2 regions of the Streptomyces sp. NPDC008086 genome follow, and region 2 is predicted to be linked to the other one. Evidence: predicted binding sites of a transcription regulator. Region 2 holds the regulator's gene; the other holds the start of a gene.
What was found. Region 2 encodes HspR, which represses chaperone genes until heat shock. Its sites were predicted from a motif close to TTGAGNNNNNNNNNCTCAA; they were not measured.

Region 1 (11,785 bases), on a different contig from region 2:
CGCCGGTCATCGCCACGTCCGTGCGGACCAGCCGGCCCGACAGCAGCGACGCCAGCGCCGTCGTCATCGTGACGCCCGCGCTCGGACCGTCCTTCGGCACCGCGCCCGCCGGGAAGTGGATGTGCACGCCCCGGTCCTTCAGGTCGGCGACGGGCAGCTCCAGTTCGGCGCCGTGCGAGCGCAGGAAGGACAGGGCGATCTGTGCGCTCTCCTTCATCACGTCACCCAGCTGGCCCGTCAGGGTCAGGCCCGCCGCGCCCGTCTCCGGGTCGGCCAGCGACGCCTCGACGTACAGGACGTCACCGCCCGCGCCGGTCACCGCGAGGCCGGTCGCGACGCCCGGGACCGCCGTACGCCGCTCGGACGGGTCCTGCGCCGACTCCGGCACGTGGTGCGGCCGGCCGATCAGCCCGCGCAGGTCGCCGTCGCCGATGGTGAACGGCAGCTCACGCTCGCCCAGTTCGTGCTGGGCGGCCACCTTGCGCAGGAGCCGTGCGATCGAGCGCTCCAGGGTGCGGACGCCCGCCTCACGGGTGTACTCGCCGGCGAGCTTGCGCAGCGCGCCCTCGGCGATCGCGACCTCGTCCGCCTTCAGTCCGGCCCGCTCCAGCTGACGCGGGAGGAGGTGGTCGCGGGCGATGACGACCTTCTCGTCCTCGGTGTAGCCGTCCAGGCGGACCAGCTCCATACGGTCGAGCAGGGCCTCCGGGATGGCTTCCAGGACGTTGGCGGTGGCGAGGAAGACGACGTCGGACAGGTCCAGTTCCACTTCCAGGTAGTGGTCGCGGAACGTGTGGTTCTGCGCCGGGTCCAGGACCTCCAGCAGGGCGGCCGCCGGGTCGCCCCGGAAGTCGGAGCCCACCTTGTCGATCTCGTCGAGGAGGACGACCGGGTTCATCGAACCGGCCTCCTTGATCGCGCGCACGATCCGGCCGGGCAGCGCGCCGACGTAGGTACGGCGGTGGCCGCGGATCTCGGCCTCGTCGCGGACGCCGCCGAGGGCGACCCGGACGAACTTACGCCCCATGGCGTGCGCGACGGACTCGCCGAGCGAGGTCTTGCCGACGCCGGGCGGGCCGACCAGGGCCAGCACGGCACCGCCGCGCCTGCCGCCGACGACACCGAGCCCCCGGTCGGTACGGCGCTTGCGCACCGCGAGGTACTCGGTGATGCGCTCCTTCACGTCCTCCAGACCGGCGTGCTCGGCGTCGAGGATCGCCTTGGCGCCCTGGATGTCGTAGGCGTCCTCGGTCCGCTCGTTCCACGGCAGTTCGAGCACGGTGTCGAGCCAGGTGCGGATCCACGACCCCTCGGGGGACTGGTCGGAGGACCGCTCCAGCTTGTCGACCTCCTTGAGCGCCGCCTCCCGGACCTTCTCGGGCAGGTCGGCGGCCTCCACCCGGGCCCGGTAGTCGTCGGACTCCTCACCGTCCTGTTCGCCGTTCAGCTCGCGCAGTTCCTTGCGGACGGCCTCCAGCTGACGGCGCAGCAGGAACTCGCGCTGCTGCTTGTCGACGCCCTCCTGGACGTCCTTGGCGATGGTCTCGGCGACGTCCTGCTCGGCGAGGTGGTCGCGCAGTTGCTGGGTGGCGAGCTTGAGGCGGGCGACCGGGTCGGCGGTCTCCAGCAGTTCCACCTTCTGTTCGGTGGTCAGGAAGGGCGAGTAACCGGAGTTGTCGGCGAGCTGGGACACGTCGTCGATGGCCTGCACCCGGTCGACCACCTGCCAGGCGGCGCGCTTGCGCAGCCAGGCGGTGGCGAGGGCCTTGTACTCCTTCACCAGTTCGGCGACCTGTCCGGGCAGCGGCTCGGGCACGCTCTCGTCGATCCGCGCGCCCTCGACCCACAGGGCCGCGCCCGGCCCGGTCGTCCCGGCGCCGATCCGCACCCTGCCGCGCCCCCGGATCAGGGCACCGGGGTCGCCGTCGGCCAGCCGGCCGACCTGCTCGATGGTGCCGAGCACACCGGTGCTCGCGTACGTCCCGTCGATGCGCGGCACCAGCAGCACCCGTGGCTTCCCGGGCTGCGACCGGGCGGCCGCTTGAGCGGCCTCCACCGCGGCGCGCACATCGGCGTCGTTCAGGTCCAGCGGGACCACCATCCCGGGCAGCACGACCTCGTCGTCGAGGGGCAGCACGGGCAGGGTGAGCGGTGTGGACGTCGAAGCCATGATCTCCCCTTAGGCAGTCAAGTTGAGTTATGCCGACTCAATGCACGGGGAGGCCCGAATGTTCCCGGCCCTTAGTTCGCTGTGAGCGATCAGCTGTCGCGGGTGCGGTGACCTCGGGCTTTCGTGGTCAACGGTCACCGGGGCCCGATCCTTCCCGCCCGTCCCGCCGTCACCGCCACGCAGCCCCACGCGTGGTCACCTCCGGCCGACCGACCCCGACTTCGCGTGCGCCGCGTGCCAGTGCCTGACGATCGGCCACATCGCGATGCCGATGGCCAGGGAGATGAGGTGGCCCCAATTGGTCAGCGGGTCCGTGAAGTTCAGGAGGCCTTGGAGCAGCATTCCGCCGAAGAGCGCCAGTACGGGCCACCGCAGCCACGGTCGCAGCAGCCCGGCCAGGGCGCCGGTACCGGTGGCGACGCCGAAGCTGATGCCGTAGTCGAGCCGGTGCAGCGAGCTGTCGGGAAGGTGGCCGACCAGCACCGCGAGCCCCACGGGGACCTCGGTCGCGAGGGTGGCCAGGGCGTGCCCGGTCAGGAAGACGAGGGCTGTGCGGACACCGCCGATCCGTCGTTCCAGCGCGGTCAGCACCAGCAGGAAACCGACCGTGTACGGCCCCAGGAAGCCGCCCGCGACCCACAGGGCGCTGGCGAGGAGCACCAGTACGGGCGTCCGCACGAGGTGCGCCACATCGGTGCTGGAGCCCTGGTGCAGGGCGTGGACGAGGTCGGGGTCGGCGTAGGCGGCAATGAGCGAGGTGACGGCCAGGACGGCCGCGTAGGCGAGGGTGAACGGGGTGCCGGTGGGGGTGGGCAGCAGGCGCCAGGGGCGCAGCGGACGGGTGCGCGGCGCGGTGGTCCCGACGGGGGTCGGCAGCACGGGCGCCGGCAGTGGCCTCACGGCGGTGGCCGGTCCGCGCTGGCGGGGCATCCCGTCCAGCAGCTCGGCCACCTCGGGCTCGGGAAACGGGCCCGTCACGCCCCCGACCGCAGTCCGTTCCAAGGTGAGGCGCTCCTTCCGTTTCCCCCACCTTCGGACCACGGATCACCCATGTCTGTGATCTACGCCACAGAACAGGGGATTCTCGGCAACCTCTCAACAAGTTCTCGCGTCTCACCTGTTCACGCATTCGAAGGCAATCCCCTCGGCCACCCCGCCCGGACCTGCCAGGATGGCTGGATGCCCACTTCGTACGACATCCCCGAAGTCCTGGACCGTCGCGAGGGGCCGCACGGCGAGATCGTGCTGCGGCGGCACGGCGAACTGCTCCAGATCATCGCCAACGGCTGTTTCCTCATGGACACCTCCGACGGACGCTCGGAGCGGCTGCTGGTCGACGCGGCGCTCGGCGCGCTGGACGGGCGGCCCGACCCGGAGGTGCTGATCGGCGGGCTCGGCGTCGGGTTCTCGCTCGCACATGCCGCCGCCGACCCGCGCCCGGGACGGATCGCCGTCGTGGAGCGCGAGCGCGCGATTATCGACTGGCATCTCGACGGCCCGTTGTCCGACTTCTCCGCGTCGGCCCTCGCCGATCCGCGCACCGAGATTCTGGAAACGGATCTCGTGACCTACGTACATGAGACTTCCGCCACGTATGACGCTCTGTGTCTCGACATCGACAACGGGCCCGACTGGACTGTCACCGAGGGCAACGACAGCCTGTACTCACCGGCCGGACTGGCGGGCTGCGCAGGGGTGTTGAGGCCCGGTGGGGTACTTGCCGTATGGTCCGCCCAGCCGTCTCCGGAATTCGAAGAAACCTTGCGTAATGCCGGATTCCAACAGGTGCGTACCGAAGAGATCCCCGTTGCCCGGGGCGTTCCCGACGTCGTGCACCTCGCCGTACGGCCTGGATAGCCGTGGCACGGTGACTCCCCGTACTCTGCTCACCTGACGCGGATCATTCAAGCGTCAATCGCAAGCATGCGCAGGCACAGCCAGTTAGCGGGATCACCCCACGGATTCCGGAAAGCAACTTTGGGGCGGGCGATGGAGCAGACACACACCTCCCACAACGGCACGGCGGCGACCCCCGGCGCCCAGCGCCGGGTCCTCGTGGTCGAAGACGATCCGACCATCGTGGACGCCATCGCGGCCCGTCTGCGCGCCGAGGGCTTCCTCGTGCAGACCGCGGGCGACGGTCCGGCGGCGGTCGACACGGCCGAGGCCTGGCAGCCCGACCTGCTGATCCTCGACATCATGCTGCCGGGCTTCGACGGCCTGGAGGTCTGCCGCCGGGTGCAGGCCCAGCGGCCGGTGCCGGTGCTGATGCTGACCGCGCGCGACGACGAGACCGACATGCTGGTCGGCCTCGGCGTGGGCGCCGACGACTACATGACCAAGCCGTTCTCGATGCGGGAGCTGGCGGCTCGCGTGCACGTGCTGCTGCGCCGTGTCGAGCGGGCCGCGCTGGCCGCCACGACCCCCCGGTCGGGCATCCTGCGCCTCGGCGAGCTGGAGATCGACCACGCGCAGCGGCGCGTACGGGTGCGGAGTGAGGATGTTCACCTCACTCCGACCGAGTTCGACCTCCTGGTGTGCCTGGCCAACACCCCGCGCGCGGTGCTCTCCCGGGAGCAGCTCCTCGCCGAGGTGTGGGACTGGGCGGACGCCTCCGGCACCCGCACGGTCGACAGCCACATCAAGGCGCTGCGCCGGAAGATCGGCGCCGAGCGGATCCGCACCGTGCACGGCGTGGGCTACGCCCTGGAGACCCCGACGCCATGAGCGACGGACCGGCCGCGCGGAGAGGCCCCGGGGAGCCCTGGGGCGGCGTACGTCCGTTCTCGATCAAGACCAAGCTGGGCGCACTCGTGATCATCGCGGTGCTGATCACCACCGGGCTGTCGATGATCGCGGTGCGCACCCAGACGGAGCTGCGCTTCATCACGGTCTTCTCGATGATCGCCACACTGCTCATTACGCAGTTCGTGGCACATTCGCTCACCGCGCCGCTGGACGAGATGAACGCGGTGGCCCGGTCCATCTCGCACGGCGACTACACCCGCCGGGTGCGCGACAACCGCCGGGACGAGCTGGGCGACCTCGCCGGCACGATCAACCTGATGGCCGACGAGCTGGAGGCCCAGGACCAGCAGCGCAAGGAGCTGGTGGCGAACGTCTCGCACGAGCTGCGCACCCCGATCGCGGGCCTGCGGGCCGTCCTGGAGAACGTCGTCGACGGCATCGCCGAGGCCGACCCCGAGACGATGCGCACGGCGCTGAAGCAGACCGAGCGCCTCGGCCGGCTCGTGGAGACGCTCCTCGACCTGTCCCGCCTGGACAACGGCGTCGTACCGCTGCGACTGCGGCGCTTCGAGGTGTGGCCGTACCTGTCCGGGGTGCTCAAGGAGGCCAACATGGTCTCCTCCGCGCGCGGCGGCATGGCGTCGGGCTCCGGCAGCCACACCCGCACCGACGTCCATCTGCACCTCGACGTCTCCCCGCCGGAGCTGACCGCGCACGCCGACCCCGAGCGCATCCACCAGGTCGTCGCCAACCTCATCGACAACGCGATCAAGCACAGCCCGGCGCACGGCCGCGTGACGGTCAAGGCGCGCCGCGGGGCACAGCCGGAGTCCCTGGTGCTGGAGGTCCTGGACGAGGGTCCGGGCATCCCGCGCTCGGACTGGCACCGGGTCTTCGAGCGGTTCAACCGGGGCGCCGTGAGCCGGCCGCACGGGCCGGGCAGCGACGGCGGCACGGGGCTGGGGCTGGCCATCGCGCGCTGGGCCGTCGATCTGCACGGCGGCCGGATCGGCGTGGCCGAATCCGATCGGGGTTGCCGGATTCTTGTCACACTTCCAGGGCAGCCATCCGTACCAAGTTGACGTAAAGTTCGAAGCGGAGCGTCAAGATCCACGTCTGTCCTGGCTGACGGACACGTGTGATCAGGTACGGACCTGCGCCTTTGGCGCGTCAGGTCGTGATCGCGCCTTCCCATCTGCGTTCATCCGAAGCGGAACCACACTTGTTTCCCGCCATTTCCAGGCCCGAAACACGCTTTCCGATGTGACTTACACGACGATGACCTTGCTCAGCCTGACCTTCCCGGCCATGGAGGCGTAGCCTTAATTCCCGCTGTCCATCACCTTGTGAAGCGGAAGAGGGCGGTTGCCGCCGTGTCGCCACAGTCCCCCAGTAACTCGAGCATCTCGACCGACGCAGACCAAGCGGGGAAGAACCCCGCGGCCGCGTTCGGACCGAACGAGTGGCTCGTCGACGAGATCTATCAGCAGTACCTCCAGGACCCCAATTCGGTGGACCGAGCCTGGTGGGACTTCTTCGCCGACTACAAGCCTGGGGCGGCCGCCGCCTCGGCTCCGGCGGGTACTGCGGCCGCGGGGGCCGCAGAGACCACCACCACGGCTCCGGCCGCTCCGTCGGTCCCCGCGCCGGCTCCCGCGGCCCCGAAGCCGGCGGCCGCCGCGCCTGCGGCTCCCGCCCCGGCCCCGGCCGCCGCGAAGCCCGCCGCGCCGGCGCCGGCCGCGAAGCCCGCTCAGCCGAAGAAGGCCGAGCCCGCCGCCGCTGCCGACGGTCCCGAGCTCGTGACGCTGCGCGGCCCCGCCGCCGCGGTCGCGAAGAACATGAACGCCTCGCTGGAGGTGCCCACGGCCACGTCCGTGCGCGCGGTCCCGGTGAAGCTGCTCTTCGACAACCGCATCGTCATCAACAACCACCTCAAGCGCGCCCGGGGCGGGAAGATCTCCTTCACGCACCTCATCGGGTACGCGATGGTGCAGGCCATCAAGGCCATGCCGTCGATGAACTACTCCTTCGCGGAGAAGGACGGCAAGCCGACCCTGGTCAAGCCGGAGCACATCAACTTCGGCCTCGCCATCGACCTGGTCAAGCCCAACGGCGACCGCCAGCTCGTGGTCGCGGGCATCAAGAAGGCCGAGACGCTGAACTTCTTCGAGTTCTGGCAGGCCTACGAGGACATCGTCCGCCGCGCCCGCGACGGCAAGCTGGGCATGGACGACTTCACCGGTGTGACGGTCTCCCTGACCAACCCCGGCGGCCTCGGCACCGTGCACTCCGTGCCGCGGCTGATGCCCGGCCAGTCGGTGATCATGGGCGTCGGCTCCATGGACTACCCGGCGGAGTTCCAGGGCACCTCCCAGGACACCCTGAACAAGCTCGGCATCTCGAAGGTCATGACGCTCACGTCGACCTACGACCACCGGGTCATCCAGGGCGCCGCCTCCGGCGAGTTCCTGCGGATCGTCGCGAACCTCCTCCTCGGCGAGAACGGCTTCTACGACGACATCTTCGAGGCCCTGCGCATCCCCTACGAGCCGGTCCGCTGGCTCAAGGACATCGACGCCAGCCACGACGACGACGTCACCAAGGCCGCCCGGGTCTTCGAGCTGATCCACTCCTACCGGGTCCGCGGCCACGTCATGGCCGACACCGACCCGCTGGAGTACCAGCAGCGCAAGCACCCCGACCTGGACATCACCGAGCACGGCCTCACCCTGTGGGACCTGGAGCGCGAGTTCGCCGTCGGCGGCTTCGCGGGCAAGTCCCTGATGAAGCTGCGCGACATCCTCGGTGTGCTGCGCGACTCGTACTGCCGCACCACCGGCGTCGAGTTCATGCACATCCAGGACCCGAAGCAGCGCCGCTGGATCCAGGACCGCATCGAGCGCGCCCACACCAAGCCGGAGCGCGAGGAGCAGCTGCGCATCCTGCGCCGGCTGAACGCCGCTGAGGCCTTCGAGACCTTCCTGCAGACGAAGTACGTCGGCCAGAAGCGCTTCTCCCTGGAGGGCGGCGAGTCCGTCATCCCGCTGCTGGACGCGGTCATCGACTCGGCCGCCGAGTCGCGCCTCGACGAGGTCGTCATCGGCATGGCCCACCGCGGCCGGCTGAACGTCCTGGCGAACATCGTCGGCAAGTCGTACGCCCAGATCTTCCGCGAGTTCGAGGGCAACCTCGACCCGAAGTCGATGCACGGCTCCGGCGACGTGAAGTACCACCTGGGCGCCGAAGGCACCTTCACCGGCCTCGACGGCGAGCAGATCAAGGTCTCCCTGGTCGCGAACCCCTCGCACCTGGAGGCGGTGGACCCGGTCCTGGAGGGCGTCTCGCGCGCCAAGCAGGACATCATCAACAAGGGCGGCACGGACTTCACCGTCCTGCCGGTGGCGATCCACGGCGACGCGGCCTTCGCGGGCCAGGGCGTGGTGGCCGAGACCCTGAACATGTCGCAGCTGCGCGGCTACCGCACCGGCGGCACGGTCCACATCGTCATCAACAACCAGGTCGGCTTCACGGCGGCTCCCGAGTCGTCCCGCTCCTCGATGTACGCCACCGACGTGGCCCGCATGATCGAGGCGCCGATCTTCCACGTGAACGGCGACGACCCCGAGGCCGTCGTCCGCGTTGCCCGTCTGGCCTTCGAGTTCCGCCAGGCGTTCAACAAGGACGTCGTGATCGACCTCATCTGCTACCGCCGCCGCGGTCACAACGAGTCGGACAACCCGGCCTTCACCCAGCCGCTGATGTACGACCTGATCGACAAGAAGCGCTCGGTGCGCAAGCTCTACACCGAGTCCCTCATCGGTCGCGGCGACATCACCCTGGAAGAGGCCGAGCAGGCGCTGCAGGACTACCAGGGCCAGCTGGAGAAGGTGTTCACGGAGGTCCGCGAGGCCACCTCGCAGCCGGCCGCCGCGGAGCCCTCGGACCCGCAGGCCGAGTTCCCGGTCGCCGTGAACACCGCGGTGACCTCGGAGATCGTCAAGCGGATCGCCGAGTCCCAGGTCAACATCCCCGACCACATCACCGTCCACCCGCGGCTGCTTCCGCAGCTGCAGCGCCGGGCGTCGATGGTCGAGGACGGCACCATCGACTGGGGCATGGGCGAGACCCTCGCGATCGGCTCCCTCCTGCTGGAGAACGTCCCGGTCCGGCTCGCCGGCCAGGACTCGCAGCGCGGTACGTTCGGCCAGCGCCACGCGGTCATCATCGACCGTGAGACGGGCGAGGAGTACACGCCGCTGCAGTACCTCTCCGAGGACCAGTCGCGGCTGAACGTGTACAACTCCCTCCTCTCCGAGTACGCGGCCATGGGCTTCGAGTACGGCTACTCGCTGGCCCGCCCGGACGCGCTCGTGATGTGGGAGGCCCAGTTCGGCGACTTCGTCAACGGCGCCCAGACGGTCGTGGACGAGTTCATCTCGTCGGCCGAGCAGAAGTGGGCCCAGACGTCCGGCGTCGTCCTGCTGCTGCCGCACGGCTACGAGGGCCAGGGCCCGGACCACTCCTCGGCCCGCCCGGAGCGGTTCCTGCAGCTCTGCGCGCAGAACAACATGACGGTCGCGATGCCGACCTCGCCGTCGAACTACTTCCACCTCCTGCGGTGGCAGGTGCACAACCCGCACCACAAGCCGCTGGTCGTCTTCACCCCGAAGTCGATGCTGCGCCTCAAGGCCGCCGCCTCGAAGGCGGAGGAGTTCACCAACGGACAGTTCCAGCCGGTCATCGGCGACTCCTCGGTCGACCCGGCCGCCGTCAAGAAGGTCGTCTTCTGCGCCGGCAAGGTCTACTACGACCTCGAGGCCGAGCGGAAGAAGCGCGGCGTCACGGACACGGCGATCATCCGCATCGAGCGCCTGTACCCGCTGCCGGGTGCCGAGCTCCAGGCCGAGATCGCCAAGTACCCGAACGCCGAGAAGTACCTGTGGGCCCAGGAGGAGCCGGCGAACCAGGGTGCCTGGCCGTTCATCGCGCTCAACCTGATCGACCACCTGGACCTGGCGGTCGGCGCCGAGGTCCCGCACGGCGAGCGCCTGCGTCGCATCTCGCGTCCGCACGGCTCGTCCCCGGCCGTCGGTTCCGCCAAGCGGCACCAGGCCGAGCAGGAGCAGCTGGTGCGTGAGGTGTTCGAGGCGTAAGCCTCCGGCGGTTCAGCCGACGCACAGGGCCCGGTGCCGAGTTCCCACTCGGCGCCGGGCCCTTCCTGACTGACAGGGGGGTCTTCATGGCCAAGCGACACACGAAGAAGATGCTGCGCCGGATGGGCAGCGGGGAGCCCGTCAGGGCCACGACCGCCCTCGGGTCCCTCGGGGCGCTCGCCCGGCTCGCCTTCTACGCCGAGCAGTTCGGGTACCGGTACGCGGACGCGGGGCAGGGCGCCGGGCCGGACGGACAGAAGGTCCAGATCCAGATCGTGCCCGACCCGAGCCCACAGGGCCGGGCGCGGGCCGCGGAGAACTGGGCGCGGTACCCGGACGCCGCCGACGGGGGCGCGCTGCCGCCGCTGGACGCCGACGCGGTCGCGCTGCTCAAGGCCCGGATCTCCTTCGACCTTGCCGGCCAGCTCACCGAGAAGCAGAAGATCGCGATCGCGGTGTTGGCGTTCAGCATCCTGAGCGTGGCTCCCGCGATCAAGATCGGCATAGGCGTCGGCGTAGGCATCTGGGCCTTGCTGATGGCTTTCGTCGCCGGCCTCGCCTTCTACGGCCGGCGCTACACCGCCAGGACCGCCGCCCGACTGGAGGCCGCCGGGCTCACTCTGGTGACCGATCGCATGGGGCGGCAGCGGTACCTTCCGCCCACCGGTCAGATCGGCTGAGGCTCGAAGTCCCAGTACGGCCGCTGCCGTTCGAGGATGTGCCGGGTCTGCGGGTGGTCGGCGCCGAGCCGTGAGGTCAGCCGGGCCACGGTGTCCCGGTGCAGCGCCTCGGACTCCTCCCGCTCGCCGATCTCGGCCAGGTCCAGTGCGAGACCGGCCCGCAGGCTGATGGTGAGCACGTGCGCGTCGCCGAGGACCCGCGCGGAACGCTCGGCGGTCTCCCGGCCCAGCGCCGCCGCGGCCTCGATCTCTCCTACGCCGGCCAGCGCGGCGACCTCGTTCTTCGCGCAGCCGATGGCCCAGGGGTGGTCCCGGCCCACCGCACGCCGCATCTGGGACGTGGTCTGCCGGGAGAGTGCGAGCGCGGCCCGGTGCTCGCCCATGTCCCGCATGACGGTGGCGACGTTGTCCCGCGCACCGATGGCGTACGGGTGGCGCTCGCCGAGCTGGGCGGCGTACTGGGTGGCGGTGGCCTCGGCCAGGCCCCTGGCCTCCTCCGTGAGCTCCAGGTCGCGCAGCAGCATCGCGTAGTCGCAGGACGCCATCAGCGTCTCGGGGTGCACGGGGCCACGGCGGCGGATCAGCTTCTCGCGCACGCCGCGCAGCATGGCGTGGGCGAACTGGAGGTCTCCGACGCGGCGGGCGCACAGCGCGAGGTTGTGCTCGGCGAGCAGGGTCTGGCTGTGGGTGCGGTCCAGGACCTGGCTGTGGACCCGCGAGTTGTGGCCCTGGATGGTCAGCGCCTCGCGGTAGCTGCCGAGCAGCCGCAGCATCCAGGCGGTGCGCAGCGAGGAGTTGAGGGTGAGGGCGTCGCGCTCGCCGAGCAGGTCCAGGCGGGCCTCGTAGATCTTGCGGTGCAGGGCGAGGGACTCGGTGTAGTGGCCCTGGAGGCCGAGGGCGACGGCGAGGTTGCTGCGGATGGCGAGGGTGCGCGGCACCTGCTCGCCGCCGAGTTCGGCCGCGGCGCTCGCGGCGGCCTCGTCGAACAGGGCGCGGGCCTCCGGGTAGCGGCCGAGCGCCATCAGGGTGCCGCC
Region 2 (11,785 bases):
TCGGCTTCAAGGCGCTCGACCACGCGGACGCCCTGGTCGGCACCGTGGGGGTCGTCACCGCCTTCGGGGTCGGCGTCTGCGCGGCGGCCGAGGTGATGGACGAGCTCGCCGTGCTGCTGAGCGTGCTGGCCGCCGCGTTGACCGGCTTCCTGATGCAGAACTGGCACCCCGCGCGGATCGGGCTCGGGGCCAGCGGGTCGCTGTTCGTCGGGTTCGTGCTGGCGTCGTCGGCCGTGATGACCCGGGCCGGGCACGACCCCGTGTCGAGCATCGGCGTGCTCTACTCCCTCACCGCCCTCGCCACGGCCGACGTCCTCCTCGTGGCGCTGTCCCGCCGGCTGGCCGGACGGCCGCTGCTGCGGCGCGGGCCCGACCATGTCGCCCACCGGCTGCGCCGGATCGGGCTCACCCCGCAGGGCGTCACTGTCCTCCTGGGCCTCGGGGCCTTCGCCGCGGTGCTGGTCGGTGTCCTCGTGCACATGGGATGGATGGCCGAGGCCCGGGTGTTGTGGGTGGGGGGCGTCGCTCTCCTCGCCGTGTTCGCCCTGCTGCACATCAAGCCCTACGGCCCTCGCCGTCAACCCTCTTTTCCCGTGGGGAGTACGGTTCGTCCGCCCGCTCAGGCCACGTCGTCGCAGGTGGGAGCCCGGTTGCGTGTAAGGAACGGATAAGAGTTGAGCGGGGTCGACTCAGCTCTGTTGACCGAGTGGAAGCCGTCATGCACACTTGAGTCCGTTCCACTCAAGTCAGCTGGAGGAATTCACCATGGCACGTGCGGTCGGCATCGACCTGGGCACGACTAACTCCGTCGTCAGCGTTCTGGAGGGCGGCGAGCCCACCGTCATCACCAACGCCGAGGGCGCCAGGACCACGCCTTCCGTCGTCGCCTTCGCCAAGAACGGTGAGGTGCTCGTCGGCGAGGTCGCCAAGCGTCAGGCGGTGACCAACGTGGACCGGACCATCCGGTCCGTGAAGCGTCACATGGGCACCGACTGGAAGATGGAGCTCGACGGGAAGCCCTTCAACCCGCAGCAGATCTCCGCCTTCATCCTCCAGAAGCTGAAGCGGGACGCCGAGTCCTACCTGGGCGAGAAGGTGACCGACGCGGTCATCACCGTCCCGGCGTACTTCAACGACTCCGAGCGCCAGGCGACGAAGGAGGCCGGCGAGATCGCCGGTCTGAACGTCCTGCGCATCGTGAACGAGCCCACCGCGGCCGCGCTCGCGTACGGCCTCGACAAGGACGACCAGACGATCCTCGTCTTCGACCTCGGTGGCGGCACCTTCGACGTGTCCCTGCTGGAGATCGGCGACGGCGTCGTCGAGGTGAAGGCCACCAACGGTGACAACCACCTCGGTGGTGACGACTGGGACCAGCGCGTCGTCGACTACCTGGTGCAGCAGTTCAAGTCCGGTCACGGCGTGGACCTCGCCAAGGACAAGATGGCCCTCCAGCGCCTCCGCGAGGCCGCCGAGAAGGCCAAGATCGAGCTGTCCTCGTCCACCGAGACCTCGATCAACCTGCCCTACATCACGGCTTCCGCCGAGGGCCCGCTGCACCTGGACGAGAAGCTCACCCGGGCCCAGTTCCAGCAGCTGACCGCGGACCTGCTGGAGCGCTGCAAGACGCCGTTCTTCAACGTCATGAAGGACGCCGGCGTTTCCATCAACGAGATCGACCACGTCGTCCTCGTCGGTGGCTCCACCCGTATGCCCGCCGTCGCCGAGCTCGTGCGCGAGCTGACCGGCGGCAAGGACGCCAACAAGGGCGTGAACCCGGACGAGGTCGTCGCCATCGGCGCCTCGCTCCAGGCCGGTGTCCTCAAGGGTGAGGTCAAGGACGTCCTGCTCCTCGACGTGACCCCGCTGTCCCTCGGTATCGAGACCAAGGGCGGCATCATGACCAAGCTCATCGAGCGCAACACCACGATCCCGACCAAGCGGTCCGAGATCTTCACCACGGCCGAGGACAACCAGCCGTCCGTGCAGATCCAGGTCTACCAGGGCGAGCGCGAGATCGCGGCGTACAACAAGAAGCTCGGGATGTTCGAGCTGACCGGTCTGCCGCCGGCCCCGCGCGGCGTGCCGCAGATCGAGGTGTCCTTCGACATCGACGCCAACGGCATCATGCACGTGACCGCCAAGGACCTGGGCACGGGCAAGGAGCAGAAGATGACCGTCACCGGCGGCTCCTCGCTGCCGAAGGACGAGGTCGACCGGATGCGCCAGGAGGCCGAGCAGTACGCGGACGAGGACCACCGCCGCCGCGAGGCCGCCGAGACCCGCAACCAGGGCGAGCAGCTCGTCTACCAGACGGAGAAGTTCCTCAAGGACAACGAGGACAAGGTCCCCGGCGAGGTCAAGACCGAGGTCGAGGCCGCCGTCGAGGAGCTGAAGACCGCGCTCAAGGGCGAGGACACCGCCGAGATCCGCACCGCCACCGAGAAGGTCGCCGCCGTCTCCCAGAAGGTCGGCCAGGCCATGTACGCCGACGCTCAGGGCGCGCAGGCCGCGGGCGGTCCCGAGGGCGCCGCCCCGGGTGGCAAGGCCGCCGACGACGACGTCGTGGACGCCGAGATCGTGGACGACGAGCGCAAGGACGGTGTCGCGTAATGACGGAGGAGACCCCGGGCTTCGAGGAGAAGCCCGACGTCCCCTCCGGCGCGACCCCCGACGGCGCCGAGTCGAAGGCCGCGCCCTCCTCGAACGCGGAGGGGGCGGCCCCGGCCGGGGACGGAGCAGCAGACGCGGGTCTGGTGGCCCAGCTGGACCAGGTGCGCACCGCGCTCGGTGAGCGCACGGCGGACCTCCAGCGGCTCCAGGCCGAGTACCAGAACTACCGCCGCCGCGTCGAGCGTGACCGGATCGCGGTCAAGGAGATCGCCATCGCGAACCTCCTGACCGAGCTCCTGCCCGTGCTCGACGACATCGGCCGCGCACGGGAACACGGCGAACTCGTCGGCGGATTCAAGTCCGTCGGGGAGTCGGTGGAGACCGTCGCGGCCAAGATGGGCCTTCAGCAGTTCGGCAAGGAGGGCGAGCCCTTCGACCCGACGATCCACGAGGCCCTGATGCATTCGTACGCGCCGGACGTCACCGAGACGACCTGCGTCGCGATCCTCCAGCCGGGGTATCGCATCGGCGAGCGCACCATCCGCCCCGCGCGGGTGGCCGTCGCCGAGCCCCAGCCGGGCGCGCAGACCGTCAAGGCCGACGAGGCGACCGAGGCGGCCGACGACAAGGAGAGCGGTGGCCCGGACGAGGGCTGACGTTGAACTGACGACGAGAGAGGAGGGACGTCGAGGATGAGCACCAAGGACTTCATCGAGAAGGACTTCTACAAGGTCCTCGGCGTCCCCAAGGACGCCACCGAGGCCGAGATCAAGAAGGCGTACCGCAAGCTCGCCCGCGAGTACCACCCGGACGCCAACAAGGGCAACGCCAAGGCGGAGGAGCGCTTCAAGGAGATCTCCGAGGCGAACGACGTCCTCGGCGACCCCAAGAAGCGCAAGGAGTACGACGAGGCGCGCGCCCTCTTCGGCAACGGCGGCTTCCGCCCGGGGCCGGGCGGCGCGGGCGGTGGTTCCTTCAACTTCGACCTGGGCGACCTCTTCGGAGGCGGCGCCCAGGGCGGCCAAGGGGGAGCCGGCGGCTTCGGCGGCGGACTCGGTGACGTCTTCGGGGGCCTGTTCAACCGCGGCGGCACGGGGACGACCCGTACCCAGCCCCGGCGCGGCCAGGACATCGACACCGAGGTCAACCTCAGCTTCACCGAGGCGATCGAGGGTGCGACGGTCCCGCTGCGCATGTCCTCCCAGTCGCCCTGCAAGGCCTGCGCCGGCACCGGCGACAAGAACGGCACACCGCGGGTGTGCCCGACCTGCGTCGGCACCGGCCAGGTGGCGCGGGGCTCGGGCGGCGGCTTCTCGCTGACCGACCCCTGCCCCGACTGCAAGGGGCGCGGCCTGATCGCCGAGCACCCGTGCCCGGACTGCAAGGGCAGCGGCCGGGCGAAGTCGTCCCGGACCATGCAGGTCCGCATCCCGGCCGGAGTGTCGGACGGGCAGCGCATCCGGTTGCGCGGCAAGGGGGCGCCCGGGGAGCGCGGCGGTCCGGCCGGTGACCTGTACGTCACCGTGCACGTCGACGCGCACCCGGTGTTCGGCCGCAAGGAGGACAACCTCACGGTGACCGTCCCCGTGACCTTCACGGAGGCGGCCCTCGGCGGCGAGGTCAGGGTCCCCACCCTGGGCGGACCGCCGGTCACCCTGAAACTGCCGCCCGGCACGCCCAACGGCCGCACCATGCGGGCGCGGGGCAAGGGCGCGGTCCGCAAGGACGGCACCCGCGGCGACCTACTGGTCACCGTCGAGGTGAGTGTTCCCAAGGACCTGACGGGGAAGGCTCGTGACGCACTGGAGGCGTATCGCGAGGCGACCGCGGGCGAGGACCCGCGGGCGGAGCTGTTCCAGGCCGCGAAGGGAGCATGAGTCAGATGGACGGTCGTCGACGCAACCCGTATGAACTGACCGAGGAGACCCCGGTCTACGTCATCTCGGTGGCGGCCCAGCTGTCCGGCCTGCACCCGCAGACCCTGCGCCAGTACGACCGTCTGGGGCTGGTCTCTCCCGACCGCACCGCCGGACGGGGGCGGCGCTACTCGGCCCGTGACATCGAACTGCTGCGCACCGTCCAGCAGTTGTCGCAGGACGAGGGCATCAACCTGGCCGGCATCAAGCGGATCATCGAACTGGAGAACCAGGTAGCGGCGCTGCAGTCCCGGGTGGCCGAGTTGCAGTCGGCCGTCGAGGGGGCCGCGGCGGCGATGCAGCAGCGGGAGGCGGCGGTGCATGCGTCGTACCGGCGGGATCTGGTGCCGTATCAGGAAGTGCAGCAGACCAGTGCGTTGGTGGTGTGGCGGCCGCCGAAGCGGAAGCAGCAGTCCGACTGACGCGTGGTCGTTCGTGGGTGGGCCCGGAGGTTCTGATGAACCTCCGGGCCCTGCGCGTTGGGTGGTGACAGGAAGCGGTCCTTGTCCTGCAGGATCCTGACAGCGGTCGCTCTGGAGGGGGGCGGTGCGCGCTGGCAGAGTCGTGGGCATGGACAACAGGGGGAACACGGGGAACGCGGGGGCCACGGACATGACGGCGACGAAAGGCGTCCGCAGGAGAGGGCTTTCGGTGCTCGCGGTGGCGTTGCTGGTTGCGTTGCCGGTGAGTGCGGGGGTGACCGTCGTGGGGCGGGGTGGGCCGTCGGTTCTGGTGGCCGTGAACGGGTGGCAGTGAACGTGAGCGGAGTGGATGAGGGCTGTGGAGTTCCAGGACCGGGTGCTGGTCCGTAGAGCGGGTGGGGACGCGGCTGCCGTGACCGCGGTGATCAGGGTGATCGGGAAGTTGCCCGAGGGCTGGGGCCATGACTGGCGGCTCGATGAGGACGGGGGCCGGATCCATCTGCGGATCCGGCCCCCGTCGGGTTCGGCGGATGACGCGGTGAAGGTGTGGTGGGGGGAAGTGCTGGGGGATCCGGCGCTGGGGGCGTGGCGCGCGGAGGACGGCTGACGCGCGTTCCTCGCCCCCGCCGCCCCTACCCGTCCCCTCCCTGGGGGCTGCGCCCCCAGACCCCCGCTGTCGGCCCTGCGGGCCTCGTCCTCAAACGCCGGACGGGCTGAAAAGGCCTGGGCCGGCGTCGAGAAGCGGCCGACTCATGGCCCGTGGTCAGATCCAGCCTCGTTCGCGGGCCAGTAGGGCCGCGTGGGGGCGGTTGGTGGCGTTGAGGTGGCGGAGGAGGTCGGCTACGTGGCGGCGGTAGGTGCGTAGGGAGATGCCCAGTTGGCGGGCGCCGATCTCGTCCTTGGTGACTTGGCACATGGATTGGAGGACCTTCAGTTCCATGGGGGAGAGGGGGGCCGCGTCGGGGGGTGGCTCGGCGAGGAGGTGGGCGAGGTCGGTGGACTGGTTCCAGATCTTGTCGAAGAGGGAGAGGATGCTGGCGACCAGGCCCGACTCCTGGGCGACGAGGGCGCCGCGTGAGGTGTCCGCGGGGTCGGCCGGGACCAGGGCGGTGTGGCGGTCGTAGACGAGGATGCGTTCGGCGATGTCGGAGGCGGCTCGGATGCTGGCGCCCTGGGCGGAGAGTTCGCGCAGGTAGGCCGCGGTCGGCGGGTCGTCCAGGGCTTCCTTGAGGACGACGCTGCGGATGTGCACGCCCCGGCGCAGACAGCGCTTGTCCAGCGGGCGAGCGTGCTCGATGTTCTCCGGGGTGAGCGCTTTGTAGGGCTCGACGGAGAGGATCTCCTCGCGGGCGAAGAAGGCGAGGTCGTCGATGCGGTTGCGGATCTGGGCGAGGTTCGTCATGCGCTCCGCACCGCCGCCCGACGGCAGGTGGGCGCCCTGTTCCGCCCGGAGCTCCGCCACCAGGTGACGGGGCCTGGTCACCTGCTGCAACTCATGGTGCAGCTCGCTCAGTCTTCGGTCGGTGAGCAGGCCGACCGCGATCTCCGGGTCCGTCGCCGTCAGACTGCCGGCCGGCGCGTCCCCGTGCTCCGCGCGGCGCAGCAGCCCCAGTTCGGTGAGCCGGTCCAGGGCGGCGCGGACGTCGTCCTGCGGTGTGTGGAGGAGCAGATGGATGTCCTCCGTCGGTGTGTCCGGATTCCTCAGGAAATGCCGGTAGACGCGTTCCTCCATCGCGGAGATGCCCAACAGGCCCATGCCGCCCGCGCTGTTCATCCTTCCCCCGTGTTCCCCGTTGCGACCAGGGTCGGTGGCGGGCATCACCGCGTATGGCTGGTCAGGCCGCGACGATGCGGAATCCACCTTTTTGATTCGGACACAGGGTAACGCGTTGGTCAAGGACGCGTCGGTTCGAGGCGGCGCGCCGTCGGCAGGATCGTGTCGGCGCCGTGCAGCAAGCTGCTGCGGACGCGCCCTGTCCGGCGCGCCGGCGCTTGGCAGTCTGGAACGCGTCGGACACGGACCGACACAACCGAACACCGACTGGGGGAAACACATGACTGTTGTCGTACGGGAGGACGCGCTGGACTTCTCCGCGCTGACCGACCGCGAGCGGGAGGTCCTGCTCCTGCTCGCCACGGGGGAGCAGAACCGCTGGCTCGCCCGCCGGCTGGGCATCGCGGAGCGCACGGTACGGGCCCACACCACCAGCATCGTGCGCAAGCTCGACCTCAAGTCGCGGTTCGAGGCGGCGATCGTCTCCCATCTGTACGCCGATGACATCAGGGGGGACGCGGGCGGCCACCGCGTGTGACAACTGCCGTATGTGAAGGGCCCCTCCGGCGGAAGCCGGAGGGGCCCTCGGTCGTTCCCCGGCGTGGTCAGCCGGGCAGCATCTCGCTCGCCGCCTCCACCGCGAGCATCCACATGGGCTGGGCGCCCGTGCCGAAGGCGGCGGCGAGGGCGTAGCCGACGACCACGTCCAGGGCCTCCGGCTCGACGCCCTCGCGCCACTCGGCGAGCACGCGTCCGTCGCCGTCGGAGGAGAAGTCACCGATGTGCTCGTCGTCCCGCAGCAGACGGCTGCCCGGGATGGAGTCGGGGACCAGGCGCCAGGTGTGGTCCGCGTGGCGGACGTCGACGCGGTAGGAGCGGCGGGTCAGCCGGCCCTTGGCGGGATCGATGACGGCCTCCTCGCCGTCCACGGTCAGCGTGAGCCGGTCCGCGTCCCGGGTGCCGATCGGGATGTGGTCGTCGGCCTCCGTCTCCGGCGCGCGCAGCAGTTCGACCCGGGGGACCGACTCGCCCTCGACGGTGACCTCGCCCGCCTCCATGTCGAGCCGGACCGTTATCGTGCCGAACCGCTCTTCCTCCGCGACGGTCTCGACGACGGGCTTCGGCTCGTACTCGTCGTCCTCGTACTCGTCGTGGTCGTCGTACTCGTCGTACGCGTGGGGGTCGTTCGCGTCGGTGGCCGCGGAGGCGGGTGCGGGTGCCGGGTCCTTCGGCATGGGATCTTCCTTTGCTTCTCTGTTTCTGACGGGTGGTCAGTTCGTCGTCGTCAGCTGGGTGGCCGCGAGGTCCCGGTAGAGCTCGTCCCTGCCCAGGAGTTCCCCGTGCCGACCATGGTCGCGTACCCGGCCGCCGGCCAGCAGCACCATGTGGTCGGCGGAGGTCACCGTGGAGAGCCGGTGGGCGATCAGCAGGACCGTGCAGTGTTCGGCGGCACGCTCCACGGTGTGCCGCAGCGCGGTCTCGCTCAGCCCGTCGAGGTGGGCCGTCGCCTCGTCGAGCAGCAGCACCTGCGGGCGGCGCAGCAGGGCGCGGGCGATGGCCAGCCGCTGGCGTTCGCCGCCGGACAGGGCGAGGCCACGGGCGCCGACATGGGTGTCGAGGCCCTCCGGGAGCCGGGCCACGAGGGAGTCGAGCAGGGTGTCCCGCAGGACCCGGTCGACCTCCTCGCCGGTGGCGTCGGGAGCGGCGTACAGCAGGTTCTCGCGCAGGGTGCCGGCCAGCATGGGGGTGTCCTGCTCCACGTACGCGATCCGGCGGCGCACCTCGGCGCGGCTGAGGCCGGCGATGTCGGTGCCGTCGAGCAGGATGCGGCCGCCGTCCACGTCGTAGAAGCGCTGGAGCAGGGAGAAGACGGTCGTCTTGCCGCTGCCGGACGGGCCGACGAGCGCGGTGACGGCGCCGGCCGGGGCGGTGAGGCTGACGTCGTCGAGGGTGGTGGCGCGGCCCTGGTAGGCGAACGTGACGTTCTCCAGGGTGACGCGGGGCGCCGGGCCGGTCGGGCGGGCGGGGGTCTCGTCCACGTCCGTCTCGATCTCCATGCGCTCCACCTCCTCGATCCGGGCGAGCGCGCCGAGGCCCTGCTGGAGGGAGGCCGTGCCGCCGACCAGGGAGAGCACCGGGCCGCCGAGGTTGAACAGGTAGAGCAGGAACGCGATCAGCGCGGCCAGGTCCAGCGCCCCGGTCGCGACCAGGGCGCCGCCGAAGCCGATGACCGCGAGGAACGAGGCCTGCACCACCAGCGCCGAGAGCACCGCGATCGTGGCCTGGTAGCGGGCGCCTGCCAGACCCGCCCGGTAGGCGTCCTCGGCGGCGGCCACGGCCCGCGCGGTCTCCGTCGCCTCGCCGCCGTTGGCCTTGACCGTGCGGGCGGCACCGAGCGAGCGGTCCAGCGCGGCGCCGATCTCGCCGACCGACGTCTGCGCCCGCGTGGTCACCCGGCGGATCCGCGGCATCACCACGCCCATGGCGACACCGACCACCAGCAGGACGCCGGAGGTGATGCCGAGCAGCGGCAGACTGGTCATGCCCATCAGGACGATGGTGGCGAGCAGATGGATGCCCCCGTCGAGCAGCTGGATGAGCCCGCTGGTCGCCGCGTGCTGCACGAGCGTGCTGTCGGAGGTCACCCGGGTCGTCAGGCCGCCGGGCTCGGTCTGGTCCAGCTCGGCGGTACGCAACCGGATCAGACGGTGGATCAGGCCCTTGCGGACCTGGAGGACGACCTTCTCGGCCGTGCGCTCGCTCACCAGGGCCTGGCTCCAGGTGAGGGCGATCGACACGGCCAGCAGGCCGAGCATGAGGAGGATCTCGTCGCCGAGGCCGCCGCCGGTCATGAGCGCCGTGAGCGCCGACTCGACGACCATCGGCTGGGCCAGCCCCGCCGCGCTGCCCGCGAGGGTCAGCGCCAGGACCAGCACGAGGACGCGCCGGTGCGGGCGCGCGTGGGCGAGCAGGGCCCGCAGCGGCGGCCGGGGCGCGGGCCGCGGGGCCTGGTTGGTTGATGAGTCAGGTGAGTTCACCCTGGTCTTTTTACGCGTACGGGCGGGGGCGGCGGTATTGGCGGATGCGGCAATGCCGTTTTCGGCCATGCCGGGCAGGTCATGCCTGGAGAGGTATTGCCTCGGGCGGTATTGCCTGGAGAGGTATTGCCTACGGCGGTCATGCCGCAACTGCCAATAGCGGACGGTCTTTTCGGTAGGTCATATTTCTCCTGTCCGCAGCGAACAGCGGCGGACGGAAAGCGGCCGGAAACCCAACGGCCGTAATCCACTTCGGTTATTCACCAAAGGGAGAGACTCATGCAGTCCACGCAGAACGAGATGGACCTGTTCGAGGGCTACACCGCCTACACCTCCGCCGAGGAGCTGGGCCTGTACGACGGCAAGGACGCCGCGCCCGCGTTCAGCCCGACCATCCCGTGGGCGATCCGCGCGACCATCATCACGGCCCGCTCCTCGCAGCAGTGCGCCGCGGCCCTGGGCTCGCTGACCGCCAAGACCATCGAAAACAAGTGCTGATCGGGTTCCCCGAGCAGTGACCCGCGGGGAGGGGCCGGCGCCGGCCAGCCGGTCCGGTCCCTCCCCGGGCAACCACACCACTTTCCGAGCTTTCCCAGGAGGACGCTCATGGAGGTCCCGGACCCCACCGGTGTCGCGGATCCCGGATTCCGCCGAGTGCTCCTCGTGGGCACCGGAGCGCTCAGCGTGGCATTCCTGCCCTTCTGGACCAACTGGCTGAACAACACGTTTCCGGAGATGGAGAAAAGGGTCGTGCTGACCCGTTCCGCCCGCCGGTTCGTCTCGGCGGACGCGATATCCACACTCTGTGGGAACAGGGTGGTCACCGACGACTGGAACGACGCGGAACCCGGCACCGCCCCGCATGTGGAACTGGCGGCCTGGCCCGATCTCGTCCTCGTCCACCCGGCGACGATGCACTTCCTGAGCCGGTACGCCCTCGGGCTCACCGACACCCCGCTGCTGTGCGCCCTGCAGTCCACCGCCGCCCTGGTCGGCGTGGCCCCCTCGCTGCCGCCCCGCGCCCAGCTGAGCCCCGTCGTGCAGGCGCACCTCGACGCCCTGCGGGCCCGCCCCGGTGTCGTCGTCGCGCCGACCGTGCCCGCGGTCAGCGCGAGCACCGGCGAACGCGAGGACGGCGGCTCGGTCCCGCTCTCGGAGCTGATGGGGCTGTGCGTGGGCGCGTACGCGCGGACACAGCGGGGGGAGGAGGAGTGACGGCGGCCGTCGGACAGCCGGTCACCCCTGCGCCGGCGTCCGCCCAGCCGGTCGCGGAGTACGGCACCGGTCTCCAGGTCACCCGCGTCACGCGTACCGCCGACGGGCGCTACGAGTGGTGGCACGGGCCGGGCGCGGACCGTGCCGGACCACTGACCGCGCCGCTCGTGCCGTACGTGCCCCGGGGTGCCTGTCTCGCCACCGCGCGCCTCGTGGGCGACGGCCTCGCCCATCTCGCCGACGGGCCGTACTCGGCCGCCGCCTGGCTACGGGACGCGCGCCCGCAGGCGCGGCTGCTGGTCGCGCACGCGCTGGCCGCCGCCGGCGCCGCGCTGCGTGCGCTGCACACGACGGACGCGCCCACCACCGACGTCCCGCCCGTGCTCGCACGCCTGCGGTCCTTCGTCGAGGGCCGGGACCCGCAGGCGCCCGAGCCCGCCGCCGTACGCCGGCTGCGTGAGCACGTCGTACGCGCCTGGGGGACCGCCCGGCTGGAACGGCTCCGCGCCTGGAGCGCCGAACTGGCCGCCCCCGGCGAGACGGTCCTCGTGCACGGCTTCGCCTCCCTCGGCGCGCTGGTCCCGCCCCTGCACCGGGGTCCGGTGGCGCTGCTGACCGGCGAGGACCTGGGGGCCGGCCGGCCCGAGCTGGACCTGGGCTGGCTGCTGGGCGACCTGGCGGAACTGGCCTGGGCGGTACCGGTGTTCGGGGACGGCGGCCAGGGTCCCGATCTGCCCGGCGTGCTGCTCGACGCGTACGGGCCCGGCGCGGACCGGGAGCTGGCGGCCCGGGCGGCGGTGCTGCGGA

Region 1: a site for HspR is predicted at 2,193-2,211, ahead of lon (endopeptidase La). Genes of this name have one in related genera too.

What each region holds. Positions count from the first base shown of each region.
Region 1 covers NZ_JBIBIA010000010.1:293,707-305,491, reverse strand. The annotation lists gene lon (endopeptidase La) at 1-2,170, opposite strand, end outside; gene ACFZBP_RS33795 (rhomboid-like protein) at 2,366-3,172, opposite strand; gene ACFZBP_RS33790 (spermidine synthase) at 3,350-4,027, shown strand; gene ACFZBP_RS33785 (response regulator transcription factor) at 4,160-4,897, shown strand; gene ACFZBP_RS33780 (sensor histidine kinase) at 4,894-6,000, shown strand; gene ACFZBP_RS33775 (multifunctional oxoglutarate decarboxylase/oxoglutarate dehydrogenase thiamine pyrophosphate-binding subunit/dihydrolipoyllysine-residue succinyltransferase subunit) at 6,292-10,071, shown strand; gene ACFZBP_RS33770 (hypothetical protein) at 10,158-10,751, shown strand; gene fxsT (FxSxx-COOH system tetratricopeptide repeat protein) at 10,739-11,785, opposite strand, start outside.
Region 2 covers NZ_JBIBIA010000002.1:271,659-283,443, reverse strand. The annotation lists gene ACFZBP_RS07240 (MraY family glycosyltransferase) at 1-671, shown strand, start outside; gene dnaK (molecular chaperone DnaK) at 766-2,613, shown strand; gene grpE (nucleotide exchange factor GrpE) at 2,613-3,269, shown strand; gene dnaJ (molecular chaperone DnaJ) at 3,306-4,490, shown strand; gene ACFZBP_RS07220 (heat shock protein transcriptional repressor HspR) at 4,496-4,951, shown strand; gene ACFZBP_RS07215 (hypothetical protein) at 5,301-5,558, shown strand; gene ACFZBP_RS07210 (LuxR C-terminal-related transcriptional regulator) at 5,715-6,725, opposite strand; gene ACFZBP_RS07205 (helix-turn-helix transcriptional regulator) at 7,006-7,263, shown strand; gene ACFZBP_RS07200 (hypothetical protein) at 7,331-7,960, opposite strand; gene ACFZBP_RS07195 (ABC transporter ATP-binding protein) at 7,997-9,763, opposite strand; gene lxmA (lexapeptide family class V lantibiotic) at 10,043-10,261, shown strand; gene lxmD (peptide terminal cysteine decarboxylase LxmD) at 10,370-10,978, shown strand; gene ACFZBP_RS07180 (hypothetical protein) at 10,975-11,785, shown strand, end outside.